2 regions of the Rothia sp. P7208 genome follow, and region 2 is predicted to be linked to the other one. Evidence: predicted binding sites of a transcription regulator. Region 2 holds the regulator's gene; the other holds the start of a gene.
The links. Region 2 encodes LexA, which represses DNA repair genes until DNA is damaged. Its sites were predicted from a motif close to TCGAACANNTGTTCGA; they were not measured.

Region 1 (4,442 bases), on a different contig from region 2:
AGCTGGCTTCGGTGCAGATATGGGGGCAGAACGCTTCTTCAACGTCAAATGCCGTGTATCAGGTCTTAAACCTGATGCAGCAGTTCTTGTTGTGACTGTACGTTCACTCAAATCTCATTCTGGACGATACACCATCACACCGGGCAAACCTCTTCCACCAGAGCTTCTGGAAGAGAACCCACACGATGTAGAAGCTGGCGCAGCAAACCTCAAAAAACATTTAGATATCGTTCGCAGCTTCGGAGTACAACCTGTCGTTGCCATCAACGCTTTCCCTAGTGATTACCCTTCAGAGCATGAGGTGATTGCGCGTATCGCTGAAGAATCAGGTGCCCGTGTTGCTATCCATCGTGGCGTCGCTGAAGGTGGACGAGGGACTGTAGAACTTGCAGAAGCAGTCGTTCAAGCATGTGAAGAATCGCATGAGCTCACCTACACCTACAATGACAACGACTCCCTCGCTGAAAAGATTCAAAAAGTTGCTGTCAACGTATACGGCGCAGACGATATTGAGCTGAGTGCATCTGCTCGAAAACAATTACGTCGTTTTGAAGAGCTTGGTTACGGGAAACTTCCGGTTGTTATCGCCAAAACACACCTTTCAATATCTTCTGACCCCAAACTCAAAGGCGCACCTACAGGTTGGACTATGCCCGTACGCGAAGTGCGTCTGGCAGCGGGGGCCGGATACGTTTACGCCATTTGTGGCACCATGCGCACCATGCCCGGGCTAGCTAAATCTCCAGCAGCTGAGCGCATCGGTTTTGACGCAGAAGGAAAAATTACTGGACTGTTCTAAACCAACAGTTTGTACTCCTATCACGACAAATAGCTGGTGGTGGAGAACCTTGCAAGAGGTTCTCCACCACCAGCTATATGTACAACATAGTGTGTTTGACTACCAGCCGCGCTCTTTCCACTGCTCTAGAGACGGACGCTCCTGACCTAACGTCGTGCCCTTCCCGTGACCTGGAAGAACCACCGTGTCATCCGGAAAAACATCAAATAATTTTGTGGTGACATCATGGAAGAGAGAACAAAAATCTTCTGGAGAATCTGTTTTACCGACTCCACCAGGGAAGAGAGAATCGCCAGAGAAAATAACTGTCGGAAGGCCCTCAGCCGTGAGAACACATGCAATAGAACCAGGGGTATGACCTACTAAAGAAATGGTTTCTAAACGATACGAAGAATACTCAAAACGCTCTTGACCATGAAGCTCGTGATGTACCCGATAATTTTCTTGGGACTCAATAGCCTGAATATCTGCTGCCCCAGCATACGTTTTTGCACCAGAGCTCTCAGCAACAGCTTCTAAAGCGCGGATATGATCCCAATGCCCGTGGGTTGTAAAAATAGTCGTAATCCTTGCCGAACCGCCACCATCTAAAACATCATGGCATGCAACGTCACGAGCAAAAGAACATAGACGTTCAGCATCTGCTGCAGCATCAATCATGACCTGCTCACCACTACGAATATCGGTGAGTAGATAAACATTATTTTCCATCTGCGAGACGGACAACGAACGAATCGTTATATCATCAGTCGAAAAAAGAAGAGTACCGAGAGAATCTGTCATGGTATGTAGTCTACTTGGAAAACTTGCTCTACCAGAAGCTCTATGACAGACCAAGACACTAACCGCTCCAAACTAAAACCCCAGCATCCTAGACGAAAAAGAATCCCCATGAGTGAAGTTATATGCGTCAAACTTTTGCACCTCTTGCAACGTAGAGTAGTCAAAGCACCAGAAAACACTTAGAATATATCTTCGAACACATAGATAGTTTTAAGACTGAGGAACACCATGGCAGAGACAACTGCACATCAACAAAACCAAGAACATATCCACGTTCAAGGTGCACGAGAAAACAACCTCAAAAATGTAGACCTCGTTATACCAAGAAACTCCATGGTCGTTTTCACCGGACTCTCCGGCTCCGGAAAATCTTCACTAGCGTTCGATACCATCTTCGCTGAAGGGCAACGCCGCTACGTAGAATCCCTCTCAGCCTATGCACGAATGTTCCTCGGACAAGTAGATAAACCTGACGTAGATTTTATTGAGGGCCTCTCGCCAGCAGTTTCCATCGACCAGAAGTCTACCTCAAAAAACCCTCGCTCTACCGTCGGAACTATCACCGAAATCTACGACTATATGCGCCTTCTCTGGGCACGTATCGGACACCCGCATTGCCCCGAATGTGGAGAAGAAATCTCACAACAGAGCCCTCAACAAATCGTCGATCAGCTCATGGCACTACCCGAGAAAACCCGTTTTCAAGTGCTATCTCCCGTCGTCTCAGCACGTAAAGGAGAATTCGTCGACCTCTTCCTAGAACTCTCTGCACAAGGGTTTTCTCGCGCTCGCGTCGACGGAGAGAACATTCAACTTTCTGACCCACCAAAACTCGCTAAACAATATAAACACACTATTGAGGTTGTCGTAGATCGTCTCGTCATTAAAGACAGCATCCAACAACGTCTCACAGACTCCATCGAAACCGCTCTTAAACTGAGCGAAGGAAACGTGCTCATTGACTTTGTCGATGAAGATGAAAACTCACCGACACGTACACGACGTTTTAGCGAACATTTAGCATGCCCTCAAAATCATCCTGTGCAAATGGAAGAAATTGAACCGCGTGTGTTCTCCTTCAACTCCCCATTTGGCGCGTGTTCTGCTTGTGATGGTATTGGGTTTACTCTCGAAGTCGATGAAGACCTGATTATTCCTAATCCTCAAGCAACGATTCGTGAAGGTGCAATTGCTCCGTGGTCACAAGGTAAAGCAACCTCCGAATACTGGATACGTTTGCTAGAAGGCCTTGCACAGGAACTTGACTTCAGCCTTGATACTCCATGGAATAAACTTCCCGCAAAGATTCGTCAGAGCATTCTTAACGGTAAAGATTATAAGGTTACTGTCTCGTATCGAAATCGGTTTGGACGTGAACGACGCTATACCTCTGGTTTTGAAGGCGTCTACGCATACATTAAACGTAAACACGAAGAAACCGAATCTGAATGGTCTAAAGACCGTTACGAACAATATATGCGTAACGTTGCGTGCTCTACCTGTAGGGGAGCACGTCTCAACCGCACGATACTGGCGGTCACTGTAGGCGGAGCTTCCATCGCCGATATTACGGAGATGCCGCTACGAGAGGCTCTTGAGTTCATGCGTTCACTTTCTTTGAGCGAACGTGAAGCGCACATCGCCGACCTCGTACTCAAAGAGATTGACGCGCGTTTGCAGTTCTTACTTGATGTGGGACTAGACTATCTGACATTAGGGCGTGCTGCGTCTACGCTCTCAGGCGGTGAAGCGCAGCGTATTCGTCTAGCCACTCAAATAGGCTCTGGCCTCGTTGGTGTTCTTTATGTGTTAGATGAGCCTTCTATTGGGCTTCACCAAAGAGATAATCGACGTTTAATTGAGACGTTAACAAAATTGCGGGACATGGGAAACACTCTCATCGTGGTAGAACATGATGAAGACACCATGAAAGAAGCGGACTGGATTGTGGATGTTGGTCCTGGTGCTGGTGAACATGGTGGGCGAGTCGTTCATTCTGGAACCTATGAGGAGCTGCTCAACAATACAAAATCGCTGACTGGCGACTATATGGCAAAGCGTCGTGTCATTGATATTCCCAAGGATCGTCGTGCCATTGATAAAAAACGTATGCTCAAGGTATGCGGAGCACGCGAAAACAACCTAAAAAATATTGATGTTTCGTTCCCTCTCGGTGTTTTAACCGCGGTGACGGGTGTTTCTGGTTCAGGTAAATCCACCTTGGTCAATGACATTCTTTACACGGCATTAGCTCAGAAACTTAACGGAGCTAAGCAAGTGCCTGGACGTCATACAAAAATTGTTGGTTCTGAACATCTCGATAAGATTATTCACGTGGATCAGTCTCCCATTGGTCGTACGCCTCGTTCTAACCCTGCAACATATACTGGGGTTTTTGACCATATTCGTAAACTTTTTGCTGAGACTCAAGAAGCAAAAATGCGTGGTTATCTGCCGGGGCGTTTTTCGTTTAACGTCAAGGGTGGACGATGCGAGGACTGTTCTGGCGATGGAACTCTTAAAATTGAGATGAACTTCTTGCCAGATGTGTATGTTCCGTGCGAAACCTGCCACGGCAAACGATATAACCGCGAGACCTTAGCGGTCTTGTACAAAGGTAAGAGTATCGCTGACGTTCTTGAAATGCCAGTTGAAGAGGCTGCTGAATTCTTTGCCGCTTTTTCTCCCATTGCCCGCCATCTGAATACTTTGGTTGATGTGGGCTTAGGCTATATTCGGTTAGGGCAGCCTGCTACAACGTTATCGGGTGGAGAAGCTCAGCGTGTTAAACTCGCATCTGAATTGCAGAAACGTTCTAATGGGCGTTCTATCTATGTTCTTGATGAGCCAACAACGGGTC
Region 2 (4,442 bases):
CCTCTGAACTAGCAGAATATGCTTTAGACGACGAGTTGATGGAAGTCTTACGACCAGAGATTGAACAAGCTCGTCAGGATGGTGCTGTTGAGGTTTCTTCTCGATGAGTTCTTGTGAAGAACGGGTGAGCGCTCCTACTGGAGAAGAACTTGAGACGTTGCCTGGAGCGAAGCCTGCTCTTGAACTACTAGATCATGTGATTGCTTCTAGCGGGGGAGAACAGCGTGCTGGGCAACGGAAAATGCTCGCTCATGTGGCTCAGTCCTTTGAACTGAAACGGCATCTGCTGGTCCAAGCTGGTACGGGAACGGGAAAGTCTTTGGGCTATCTGATTCCTGCTGTTTATTATGCTCAATTTTCGGATAAGCCTATTGTGGTTGCGACGGCGACTTTGGCGTTGCAAACGCAGATTATCAATCGTGATTTACCGCAACTTTTAGAAACCCTTTCGAATGTTCCTGAGGGTCAAACTGATGTTGCTGTTCTCAAGGGCCGTAATAATTATGTGTGTGTTCATAAGCTTGAGGGCGGTTACCCCGACGATGAACAAGAGGATACTCTTTTTGCTGCAGATGTGGCCAGTGGTTCTGTTGGCCGTCTTGGTCAGGAAGTGTTGCGTCTTCGTCAGTGGGCTCAGACAACTGATACTGGTGACAGGGACGATATTAAACCCGGTGTTTCTGATCGTGCTTGGCGTCAAGTCTCTGTTTCTGCTGCTGAATGTTTGGGTAAACGCTGTCCTTTGGTGGAGTCTTGTTTTAGTGAGCTTGCGCGTGAGAAGGCTGCTCAATCAGACATTATTATTACGAATCATGCTCTTTTAGCGATTAATGCTTTTGAAGGTATTGGTGTTTTGCCGGAGCATGAGGTTGTTGTTATTGATGAGGCACATGAGTTGGCAGACCGTGTGGCGGGTGCTGTGACGGGCTCTCTTTCTGCCGGAATGGTATATTCGGCTGCTCGTTTGGTGCGTAAACACACGAAAGCTAGTTCTGATCCTTTAGAACATGCTGGTAGCGCTTTAGAAACGTCTTTACGTGGCGTTGCTGCAGAGCTTTTACCTCGTGGCTTGACGGAGAGTATTGCTCATTCTGTGGAGCTGGTGCGTGAAGCTGCACGTGTAGCATTATCTGATACGAAAAGTGACTCTAAAGATAGTGATGCACCACGTCAGTTGGCGCGTAGCGCTCTTTCAGAGTTATTAGAGATAGCTGAACGGTTATTGGGCGCTGACGAGCATCATGAGGTGGTGTGGCTATCTCGTCCACAGTTGTGGGAAGCTGGGCGTGGTTATGCTCCTGCTTCTGATGATGACCCCGCAACGTTGTATATTGCTCCTTTATCGGTTGCGATGCAGTTACGTGAAGGACTTTTTGACGGGCGGACGGTGGTGCTGACCTCTGCAACGTTAAAGTTGGGGGAATCTTTTGATGTGGTTGCGCATTCTTTGGGGCTGAGCGGTGCAGGTGCTCCTCGATGGGAGGGGCTAGATGTTGGTTCTCCTTTTGATTACCCTAAACAAGGTCTGCTGTATGTTGCTGCTGATATTGCTAAACCATCTCAGGGGATTTCTACTGCTCAATTAGAGCGTATGTGTGAGCTGGTAGAGGCTTCTAACGGTGGTGCTTTGGGGCTTTTTTCTTCGAGGCGTGCGGCTGAGGATGCGGCAGAGTATCTTCGTGAACATACCGATGTTTCTGTTCTGGTGCAGGGGGAGTCTTCGCTTGGCTCTTTGGTGAAGGAATTTTCTGAGGATAGAGATTCGTGTCTTTTTGGGACGATGAGTTTGTGGCAGGGTGTTGATGTGCCGGGGGATTCTTGCCGTCTGGTACTGATTGATCGTATTCCGTTCCCTCGTCCTAACGATCCTTTGATGCAGGCTCGTACTCGGTCTGTTGCTTCTCGTGGTGGTAACGGTTTTATGAGTGTTTCTGCGTCATATGCGGCTGTTCGTATGGCTCAGGGTGTGGGGCGTTTGATTCGTTCTAGTGATGATCGTGGTGTGGTTGCTGTTCTTGATTCTCGGTTGGCTACTCAACGGTATTCTGGATATTTGATGAGTGCTTTGCCTCCTTTTTGGAAGACTACAAGAACTGATGTTGTATGTGGCGCTTTGCATCGCTTGCATACACAAGTGAGTTAGCGCATAAAAATATTGGGTGTGTTCCTGTTAGAGGCAGGAATACACCCAATATATTTTTTATGTGGTTTTGGTATTAGAGACTTCGTAATACTGATACGACTTTGCCCATGATGGTGGCGTTATCGCCGAGTATGGGTTCGTATCGGGTGTTTTGTGGTAGTAGCCAGGTGTGTCCGTCGCGTTGGCGGAAAGTTTTGACGGTTGCTTCGTCTTCGAGGAGTGCTGCAACGATATCTCCATTATTTGCGGTTTGTTGTGCACGGACGACAACCCAGTCTCCGTCACAGATTGCTGCGTCAATCATGGAGTCTCCTTTGACGTGGAGCATGAATAAGTCTCCGTTGCCAACAATTTGGCGTGGCAATGTCATGACGTCTTCGACGGATTGTTCTGCGGTGATGGGACCGCCTGCGGCGATTCTTCCGACTAGGGGTACTACAGCGAAATCTTCGCTGTTGTGTTGAGGTGTTGGTAACTGAACGATGACCGATTCGGTGCTTTTTTCTTCAGTCGTTTCTTGTTCTTCTGCGAGTATTTCGATGGCTCGTGGGCGTTTGGGGTCTCGTCGGATGTAGCCTAGTTTTTCTAGTTGTGAGAGCTGGTGTGTTACTGATGATAAGGATGCGAGACCTACGATATCTCCAATTTCTCGCATTGAAGGGGGGTAACCGTGGGTGTCTATAGCTTCAGAGATGGCAGTCAAGATGTGTTGTTGACGTGAACTGAGAGGTTTTCTGCCAGATTGTGGCGCAATAGTAGCGCTGGAGTATGTGTTATCGCTCACGGCGTTCCTTTGTCCATGTTGAGGGGCCTGTCTAATGATGTTCTGGCGTAGCACCCCTAGCCATTGCTGACATAGGGGATTTTAAAAGTCGTTAAACACTACCTGCCAATAAACAGTGTTAGGACAAGAGTATGGCACGTATCGAAAAAGTTCAAACATTTGTTCTAGTTTTTCTCGACTATATTCGAATTTTCTGATAGTACATATGTACTATATAGAACATAGTTTCGATTTATTCAGGGTGAATATTCGATATATAGCTCTATTGCTATCAGGAGGAAATATGTCAAACGTTCTGTCTTTCAAAGGTTCAGCACCTGTACGTGTCGTAGTCTCTTCACGTTCAATGCCACAGAACACCTCACGAGTTTATTGGGGCAACTATCGTATTTCCTTTCTAATAGGCGTGGTTCTTTGCTGCATCGCATTATTGACTCTATTAGCCTGTTTTTACGTGGTGAACACCGCCCATGCTTCAACGATGCAAGAGCTACATCAAGTGACCGAACAAGTCACGGTTGGATACGGTGATACTTTATGGAGTATTGCTGAAGAACATTCTGCAGGTATGGATGTTCGTGACGTTTTGCTTCACATCATACAAATTAACGATTTATCATCAACATCCCTAGATATTGGGCAAAAGCTCGAAGTGCCTATCTACTCGTCTTGAGAACTTGAGAGAAGAATGTGCGATGACTATCTGTTCTCGATAGACTGTAGGAGTGAATGAAGCATTAGACCCCCTTTCAGCATTACCTATTCGTGACGACTTACGAGGGCGCTCTCCCTATGGTGCTCCGATGATTGATGTTCCTATTACTCTCAACGTCAACGAAAATACGCACCCAATGCCTCAAGAAGTTATTGACGCAATTACCGCAGAAATAGCAACGGTAGCGCGTACCCTGAATCGTTACCCCGATAGGGAATTTACGGCTCTTCGTGAAGAACTCGCCGACTATCTAGGACACGGACTTAAACCCGAAAATATTTGGGCTGCTAACGGTTCTAATGAAGTATTGCAACAGTTATTCCAAGTCTTTGGTGGGCCAGGACGAAGCGTGATGAGCTTCGTCCCTACCTATTCGATGTACCCTCTCTTAGCTGATGGAACAAACACTCGCTTCATCGCGGGAAAACGCGCACCCGATTTTTCTCTCGATGCAACATCTGCTGTCACCCAAATTCAAAAACATCGACCAAATATCGTTGTTTTATGTTCTCCTAATAACCCAACAGGAACAGGGCTTGGGCTAGACGTTATTGAAGCTGTCTACGAAGCAATGCAAGAGCACGAGGGTGTCACCATCGTGGACGAAGCGTACGCTGAATTCGCTCAAGATACCTCTGCTCATGCGCTAACTCTTCTGCCAAACCGCCCTCGACTGGTCGTAAGCCGTACCATGAGTAAAGCCTTTGCTTTTGCCGGAGCTCGGTTAGGATATTTTGCCGCAGACCCCGCGATTGCTGATGCGGTGCGTCTTGTTCGCTTGCCGTACCATCTATCCAGCG

Region 1: a site for LexA is predicted at 1,763-1,778, ahead of uvrA (excinuclease ABC subunit UvrA). Genes of this name have one in related genera too.

Annotation. Positions count from the first base shown of each region.
Region 1 is NZ_JBLXXW010000003.1:64,978-69,419, reverse strand. It holds gene ACN084_RS04840 (formate--tetrahydrofolate ligase) at 1-799, shown strand, start outside; gene ACN084_RS04835 (MBL fold metallo-hydrolase) at 899-1,582, opposite strand; gene uvrA (excinuclease ABC subunit UvrA) at 1,811-4,442, shown strand, end outside.
Region 2 is NZ_JBLXXW010000004.1:124,628-129,069, forward strand. It holds gene hflX (GTPase HflX) at 1-107, shown strand, start outside; gene ACN084_RS05790 (ATP-dependent DNA helicase) at 104-2,143, shown strand; gene lexA (transcriptional repressor LexA) at 2,217-2,927, opposite strand; gene ACN084_RS05800 (LysM peptidoglycan-binding domain-containing protein) at 3,211-3,600, shown strand; gene ACN084_RS05805 (histidinol-phosphate transaminase) at 3,653-4,442, shown strand, end outside.